One region of the Vibrio sp. JZG10 genome, then DNA from elsewhere that is predicted to be linked to it. Evidence: riboswitches for the same ligand, from Rfam matches in the RefSeq annotation. Region 1 holds a riboswitch; the other holds the start of a gene.
What was found. A riboswitch is a leader RNA that binds a small molecule or an ion and turns the genes downstream of it on or off. The one in region 1 is predicted to bind thiamine pyrophosphate.

Region 1 (4,197 bases):
TCTGCTGCCTGCTGCTCTTTGTAAGTATTTATTACTCACCAACCTATTAGACTAGTCGTTATAACCAAGTGCTCCGAAATGTTAGCAATAAATGAGAATCATTATTTATATTTAGTTACACTCAACCGATCTGGATTAATGGGTAACTATGTATGGATATATCTCGTCGACGCTTCCTTCAATCATCCTTAGCGATCTCCGCGCTTACTGTTCTACCTGCATGTTCTCTATCTAGGAGTACTAATAAGCAGGGGCAGTATATATACGATATCACTGCAGAGCCTTCTACGGCTGAACTAGTGCCCGGTTTCAATACTGAGGTATTAGCTTTTAATGGGCGTATACCTGCACCGATAATTCGTTGCCGACAAGGGGAAAAGGTAACAATCAACTTCATCAATAAGCTATCAGAGCCGACGACGATTCATTGGCATGGCTTGAGGATTCCTATTGAAATGGATGGAGTTCCGTTTTTAAGCCAGGCTCCTATCATGCCCGGAGAGACTTTTACGTATGAGTTTATTCCGCCAGATGCAGGTACGTTTTGGTATCACCCACACATGAACAGCGTTAAGCAGCTTGGTATGGGGTTGGTTGGGCTAATAATTGTTGAAGAGGCTGAGCCTGTTCAGTTTGATGAAGAGCATGAAGTCGTCCTCAAGCATTGGCATTTAGACAAGCAAGGACAGTGGAAGAACCTAATGGTGCCGCGCTTGAGTGCACGTATGGGAACGCCAGGAGAGTGGAGTAGCGTCAATGGTATTCATGAGCCTGTTTATACGCTGGAGCAGAACGCGACTACGCGATTAAGAATTGCTAATGTCGATAACACCATTACCTATCCGATCGCGATTGAAGGCACAGAGGCTTGGGTTATTGCTATCGATGGCAATCCAGTTAAAACGCCTTATAGGCTCACTCAACACAAAATTGGTCCGGGAATGAGATTGGATATCGGATTGATTGCTCCGAAGGCTGGAGAGCGTGTTTATGTGCGTCAAATGAAAGGGCGCTTCCCATTCTCCTTGTGTGAGTTTGAAGTTGTTGAGTCTGACCTGCCAAGCAACAAGAAACTGCCTTTATTGCCTCTCAACCCTGTGCCTGATCTTGATTTGGAAAATGCGGAGCAAATCGATTATGTGTTTGAATGGGAGGGGGCGATCACTCCTGCCGATAAATCGGGCAAAGCGATACCTAAATTCTGGCTGATGAACAAACGAGCTTGGGAGGGAATGAGTAAAGATAATATCCCAGCACCACTTTCAACATTGGAGCTTGGAAAAACCTATATCTTCAATTTGAAGAACGTTACTCAATATCATCATCCTATTCATCTTCATGGGCATACATTTACTGTTCTTGAGTTAGATGGAAAGAAACTCGACGAACCGTTCCATACCGATACGGTTTTACTTGGAAAAAATGGCAGTGCCAAAGCTGCCTTTGTTGCTAACAACCCTGGACGTTGGATGTATCACTGCCATGTTATTGAGCACATGAAAACCGGTTTGATGGGGTATATTGAAGTAAAGTGACTCCTGTAACTTTTTTAATCTCAGCGTGTTTTAAATGCAATACGTTGTCGAATTCTAAAATTTCACCATCAATATTGCTTTAGTTTTGGTTACAATATCGTCATCAATAGTGTTGGGGGAATTATGGGGCAGTTTTCCATTCTTGGTTTTATTGCACTAGGTGGTGCTTTCGGTGCGTGTTCTCGTTACTTGATATCTGAACTGTGTGTCATTTTATTGGGGCGTGGTTTTCCATACGGTACGCTAACTGTTAATGTGGTTGGTTCATTTATCATGGGCTTGTTGATTGCTGCGTTCGACAATGAACTGTTGGCAACAGAACCTTGGCGACAAGTGATTGGTTTGGGCTTTTTAGGGGCACTGACGACGTTTTCCACCTTTTCTATGGATAATGTTTTACTTATGCAGCAAGGTGCGTTTCTTAAGATGGGGTTAAATATTTTATTAAATGTGGTGCTGAGCATCTCTGCTGCGTGGATCGGTTTCCAATTATTGATGCGCAGCTAGCAAAGTAGTTAAAAATTAAACAGGTCGGCTTGGTTTAACCAGGCCGTTTTTATATACTGATATCACTTGTCGGAGTGCCATAAGGCTGAGACCGTTAATTCGGGATCCGTTGAACCTGATCAGATTAGAATCTGCGAAGGGAACAAGAGAAGATATTTATACCGGAGTTTTTTCTGGTTGACCTATCAAATAGTCGAATGTTGTTACAGGCAAATTACTTAAGCTTTATTTAGCCTTAATTTGACTCCTCTTGTCGCATCTATCCGCCAAGCATTTTTATCCAATTACTTTTTATCTAGTATAACAAAGCAAGGAAAAATGCTATGTCGAGTCGCAAACAAGCGAGACTGGAAGCAAAACAGTTTATTGAAACACTCTCGGTACAGCCGTACCCAAATTCCACAAAAGTATATGTAGAAGGTTCACGTCCAGATGTTCGTGTACCTATGCGTGAAATAGCGCTAGCAGATAGTCTGATTGGTGGCACAAAAGAAGCGCCTATTTTCGAGCCGAATGAAGCCGTCCGAGTCTACGATACGTCAGGTGTTTATACTGATCCGAACTACGATATTGACCTTTATAGCGGCTTACCAAAGCTAAGAGAAAGCTGGATTGAAGAGCGAGGTGACACAGAGTTACTCGATGAAGTAAGCTCGGTGTACACCAAAGAACGCTTAGAAGACGAAACACTAGACGATCTTCGTTACGGCAATCTACCACGTATTCGACGTGCCAAAGATGGGCAATGCGTCACTCAACTGCACTATGCTCGCAAAGGTATTATCACCCCAGAAATGGAATTCATCGCGCTGCGTGAAAACATGGGTCGTGCCAAGTACCGTGATGAAGTGCTGAATCAACAACATCCAGGTCAAAGCTTCGGGGCGAACCTACCAAAGGACATTACCGCCGAGTTTGTTCGCAAAGAAGTTGCCGAAGGTCGCGCGATTATCCCTTCTAATATCAACCACCCAGAATCCGAACCAATGATCATTGGACGTAACTTTTTGGTCAAAGTGAACGCCAATATCGGTAACTCATCGGTGACGTCTTCGATTGAGGAAGAAGTTGAGAAGCTCGTTTGGGCGACACGCTGGGGTGGGGATACCGTTATGGATCTCTCTACTGGACGTAACATCCACGAAACTCGCGAGTGGATTCTGCGTAACAGCCCGGTTCCGATCGGTACCGTACCTATGTATCAAGCGCTGGAAAAAGTGAATGGAGTTGCCGAAAACCTTAACTGGGAAGTGATGCGCGATACTCTGATTGAGCAAGCAGAACAGGGCGTTGATTACTTCACTATCCATGCCGGTTTACTACTTCGCTATGTGCCAATGACTGCAAAGCGTGTTACTGGCATAGTCTCTCGTGGTGGTTCTATCATCGCGAAATGGTGTTTAGCGCATCACCAAGAAAGCTTCTTATACACCCACTTCCGAGAGATCTGTGAAATCTGTGCCAAGTATGATGTGGCACTTTCTCTCGGTGATGGTCTGCGCCCTGGTTCGGTTGCCGATGCTAATGACGAAGCGCAATTTGCGGAGCTTCGTACTCTTGGTGAGTTGACTAAGGTTGCGTGGGAATACGACGTACAGGTGATTATCGAAGGTCCTGGCCATGTTCCAATGCACATGATCAAAGAGAACATGGAAGAGCAGCTAGAGCACTGCCATGAAGCTCCGTTCTACACCCTTGGTCCACTGACGACAGACGTCGCTCCTGGTTACGACCATATTACGTCAGGTATTGGCGCTGCCATGATTGGCTGGTATGGCTGTGCGATGCTTTGTTACGTAACACCTAAAGAGCATCTTGGCTTACCAAACAAAGAAGACGTGAAGGTAGGCATGATCACTTACAAGCTTGCTGCGCACGCCGCTGATTTAGCTAAAGGGCACCCTGGCGCACAAGTTCGTGATAACGCGCTTTCTAAAGCACGTTTTGAATTCCGCTGGGAAGACCAATTCAACTTGTCACTCGACCCAGAAACCGCGCGCGCTTTCCATGACGAAACTTTACCTCAAGAGTCCGGCAAAGTTGCTCACTTCTGTTCGATGTGCGGACCAAAGTTCTGCTCGATGAAGATTTCGCAAGAGGTACGAGAGTACGCGAAAGACACTGAGCAAGTTGCTGCGGACCAAGCTATCTCTAT
Region 2 (4,197 bases), on a different contig from region 1:
CCCGCTGCGTTGATTTCGCGGTTAACGATTTTTGCAGCTAAACGAATGGAGGCTAAAAGGGATGATAGATCACCGCTAGCGTGGGGGAAATCCGCTTGTTTTTCGACAATGAACTCGCCTAGGGTGCGCAGTCCTGACATGGTTAATCCTTACATTTTCATTTCATTGGGGGTAGTGCGCAAGTGAGCATCTCTTTATGGATGTTAAACGATTGCGCTGGATGTAAGTTTAAGTCGCAGATCTTTTTAATGGTAATGAAGTAACTGTTTGAGATCTCAATTTATTTGTAGACTTGCTTGAGGTATTCATCAGTAAGCAAGAGGTTGTACAGTCTGTGTTCAACCTTGTCATATTTGTGAAAGGGACTGCAAGAAGAAGGCTAAAGTCTCTCGCTTTTCTGGTTGTGATCGCGATAATGAAAGCATTAAAGAACGCATTACAAGGTTTAGTTTATGCACATTCATATCTTGGGTATCTGTGGCACATTTATGGGCGGCGCTGCGATTTTAGCGCGCCAATTAGGGCATAAAGTCACTGGTTCTGATGCCAACGTTTACCCACCGATGAGCACGTTGCTTGAGTCTCAAGGTATTGAAATTATTGAAGGCTTCGACCCGTCTCAACTCGACCCTCAACCAGACCTTGTGGTGATCGGTAATGCCATGAGCCGTGGTAACCCATGTGTTGAACATGTGCTCAATACCAACATGCGCTACACCTCTGGTCCGCAGTGGCTCAACGAGTTTTTGCTGCACGATCGCTGGGTATTGGCGGTATCGGGTACACACGGTAAAACGACCACGTCGAGCATGCTGGCTTGGATACTCGAAGACTGCGGTTATCAACCTGGTTTCCTAGTTGGTGGAGTACTTGGTAACTTTGGAGTCTCTGCTCGTTTGGGTGAAAGCATGTTTTTTGTCGTTGAAGCGGACGAATATGACAGTGCTTTTTTCGATAAGCGTTCTAAGTTTGTGCACTACCATCCTCGAACCTTAATCATGAACAACCTTGAGTTTGATCATGCTGACATCTTCGATGATCTAGAGGCGATCAAGCGCCAATTCCATCATTTAGTGCGAACGGTTCCCGGAAATGGCTTAATCTTAGCTCCGAAGCAAGACCAAGCTTTGGCGGATGTATTAGAGCGTGGTTGCTGGACAGAAAAGCAGTTTTCAGGTGTTGGTGGCGACTGGCAAGCGCACAAATTAGTGCTTGATGGCTCAAAATTTGACGTTGCGTTGCAAGGCGAGAAGGTTGGTACCGTCGAATGGAATTTGGTGGGTGACCATAACGTTGATAATGCGTTAATGGCGATTGCCGCCGCACGACACGTTGGTGTAACGCCGGAACTTGCTTGTCAGGCTCTGGGCCGTTTCATCAACACTAAGCGTCGTTTAGAGCTCAAAGGTGAAGAACAAGGCATCACGGTTTACGATGATTTTGCGCATCACCCAACGGCAATTGAACTCACCGTCGGTGGTTTGCGTAACAAGGTAGGCGAAAAACGCATTCTTGCCGTGTTGGAACCTCGTTCTGCCACTATGAAGCGCGGCGTGCACAAAAACACACTCGCGGATTCGCTACACAGCGCAGATGAAGTGTTCTTATTCCAACCAGACAACATCGAATGGTCGGTGCAAGATATCGCGGAACAATGTCAGCAACCTGCTTTTGTTGACGCTGACATCGATAACTTTGTAGCGAAAATCGTTGAACGTGCGCAGCCAGGTGACCAAATCCTCGTGATGAGTAATGGTGGCTTTGGCGGTATTCACGGCAAGCTCCTCGAGCAACTTAAACAAAAAGTCTGATTTTATGCAAAACAAACAGCAGCAAGCAGAAAAAGCCATCACTTTAGCGTTAACTGGAGCATCTGGTGCGCCTTATGGTCTGCGCCTTTTAGAATGTTTAGTCGCGGCGGATTATCATGTCTACGTTCTGATTTCTTCGGCGGCTCGCGTTGTGATGGCAACCGAACACAACCTTAAGCTGCCAAGTGGGCCAGACGCCGCAAAGCAAGCGCTGGTGGAACATCTCAACTGTGATCCAAATAACATCACTGTTTGTGGTAAAGATGACTGGTTCTCACCAGTAGCGTCTGGCTCAGCGGCACCAAAGCAAATGGTGGTTTGCCCATGTTCAGCAGGAAGTGTTGCGGCGATCGCGCATGGTATGTCGGACAACTTGATCGAACGGGCGGCTGATGTGGTAATGAAAGAACGCGGGCAGTTGTTGCTCGTGGTTCGTGAAACGCCATTTTCAACGCTGCATCTGGAGAACATGCACAAGCTATCGCAAATGGGCGTCACCATCATGCCAGCGGCTCCGGGCTTCTACCATCAGCCAAAGAGCATTGAAGACTTAGTGGATTTTATGGTGGCGAGAATTCTCGACCACTTAGGTATTGAGCAAGGTTTAGTGCCTCGTTGGGGCTATGACCAGCGCTCGTGAGCTGATTGTGTAACCACTCAAATACCTTTACAATCCATCCAACTCATCGGGGAGCAAACCCATTTTGCATTGAGTCAATCAATGCATTTGGGCGCTGAGACCTAAGTGCTTTACTAGGGACCCGTATTACCTGAACCAGATAATGCTGGCGTAGGAATTGAGTCTGGATATTGGAAATCCTTAATAGCCGCCTCAAACCCTGTGCCGCTCAACTTATTTCTCTGAAATACTCATGGAGAGCGAGCAGTGAAACCCACTCTAAATCTGATTGCCTTAGCTGCAATCACCTCTACTTCAGCGTTTGCTGCTGAAAACACATTAACTATCTATACCTACGACTCTTTTGCTGCAGATTGGGGGCCGGGTCCTAAAATCGAGCAAGCTTTTGAAGCAAAATGTGGCTGTGACGTTAACTTCGTTGCGTTGGACGATGGTGTGTCGATCCTGAATCGTCTTCGTCTTGAAGGCGGTAATAGCAAAGCCGACATCGTGTTAGGTTTGGATAACAACCTGATGGCTGAAGCGAAGAAAACCGGTTTGCTTACTGAGCACAATGTGGATACGGCCAACACAGTGTTACCAAACGGTTGGAGCGATACGACGTTTGTACCGTACGATTACGGTTACTTCGCGTTTGTGTACAACAAAGAGAAACTGGCTAATCCGCCGAAAAGCATGAAAGAGCTGGTGGAAGCGCGCGACGATTTGAAAGTGATTTATCAAGATCCGCGTACGTCAACGCCGGGCCAAGGCTTGATGCTGTGGATGAAATCCATTTATGGCGACGATGTGACGCAAGCGTGGCAGAAGCTAGCGAGCAAAACCGTAACGGTCACGAAAGGTTGGTCAGAAGCGTATTCCATGTTCCTTAACGGCGAGTCGGACTTAGTGCTTTCTTACACTACGTCACCTGCGTACCACTTAATTGCGGAAAACGATTCAAAGTTTGCGACGGCGAATTTTGCTGAAGGTCACTACATGCAAGTTGAAGTCGCCGCTAAAGTGAAAGGGGCAAAAAATTCAGAACTTGCTGATCAATTTATGAATTTCATTTTAAGTGATGAGTTCCAGTCAGCGATGCCAACGGGTAACTGGATGTACCCTGTTACTGACGTTGAGTTACCTAAAGGTTTTGAAACCTTGAGCGTTCCAAACAAGTCGTTGAGCTTTAGTGCTGATGAAGTGGCAAAAATGCGTAAGTCTTGGATTCGCGAATGGCAAAGCGCACTGATGTTTTAGCTGACGTTCCACCCCTCATCTGAATGAGATAGGTTTTACCTTTGAATTCTGTTCCAAAAATAGGTTTAGGGGTCGCGATGATCATCGCGACCTTTGTTGTTTCTGCCCTAGGTGCTTTGATTGTTCAAGCCCCTTCACTTGATGTGTCTGTGGTATGGGACGACCCGTATTATCAACATGTCACCAAGTTCAGCTTCTACCAAGCTTTTCTTTCCACATTGCTCAGTGTTGGCTTTGCCATTCCAGTTGCGCATGCGCTTTCACGTCGCCAATTTTGGGGTAAGTCATTACTGCTTAAGCTGTTTGCATCGACGCTAGTTTTGCCTGTTTTGGTTGGTGTTTTCGGGCTACTAGCGATTTATGGCAACAGCGGTTTGTTAGCGCAGTGGCTACAGAGTTTCGATAGCAAACTGCCATTTTCTATTTACGGTTTGAACGGCATTTTACTCGCCCATGTGTTCTTTAATTTACCTTACGCGGCGCGCTTGCTGTTGCAAGCATTAGAAT

Region 2: another riboswitch for thiamine pyrophosphate. It lies ahead of thiB (thiamine ABC transporter substrate binding subunit); the one in region 1 lies ahead of thiC (phosphomethylpyrimidine synthase ThiC).

What each region holds. Positions count from the first base shown of each region.
Region 1 is NZ_JBSUGE010000032.1:129-4,325, forward strand. It holds gene ACWYVB_RS22780 (multicopper oxidase domain-containing protein) at 153-1,535, shown strand; gene crcB (fluoride efflux transporter CrcB) at 1,659-2,042, shown strand; TPP riboswitch at 2,103-2,201, shown strand; gene thiC (phosphomethylpyrimidine synthase ThiC) at 2,366-4,197, shown strand, end outside.
Region 2 is NZ_JBSUGE010000016.1:84,897-89,093, reverse strand. It holds gene fbp (class 1 fructose-bisphosphatase) at 1-140, opposite strand, end outside; gene mpl (UDP-N-acetylmuramate:L-alanyl-gamma-D-glutamyl-meso-diaminopimelate ligase) at 453-1,811, shown strand; gene ACWYVB_RS17750 (flavin prenyltransferase UbiX) at 1,816-2,451, shown strand; TPP riboswitch at 2,489-2,625, shown strand; gene thiB (thiamine ABC transporter substrate binding subunit) at 2,698-3,690, shown strand; gene thiP (thiamine/thiamine pyrophosphate ABC transporter permease ThiP) at 3,732-4,197, shown strand, end outside.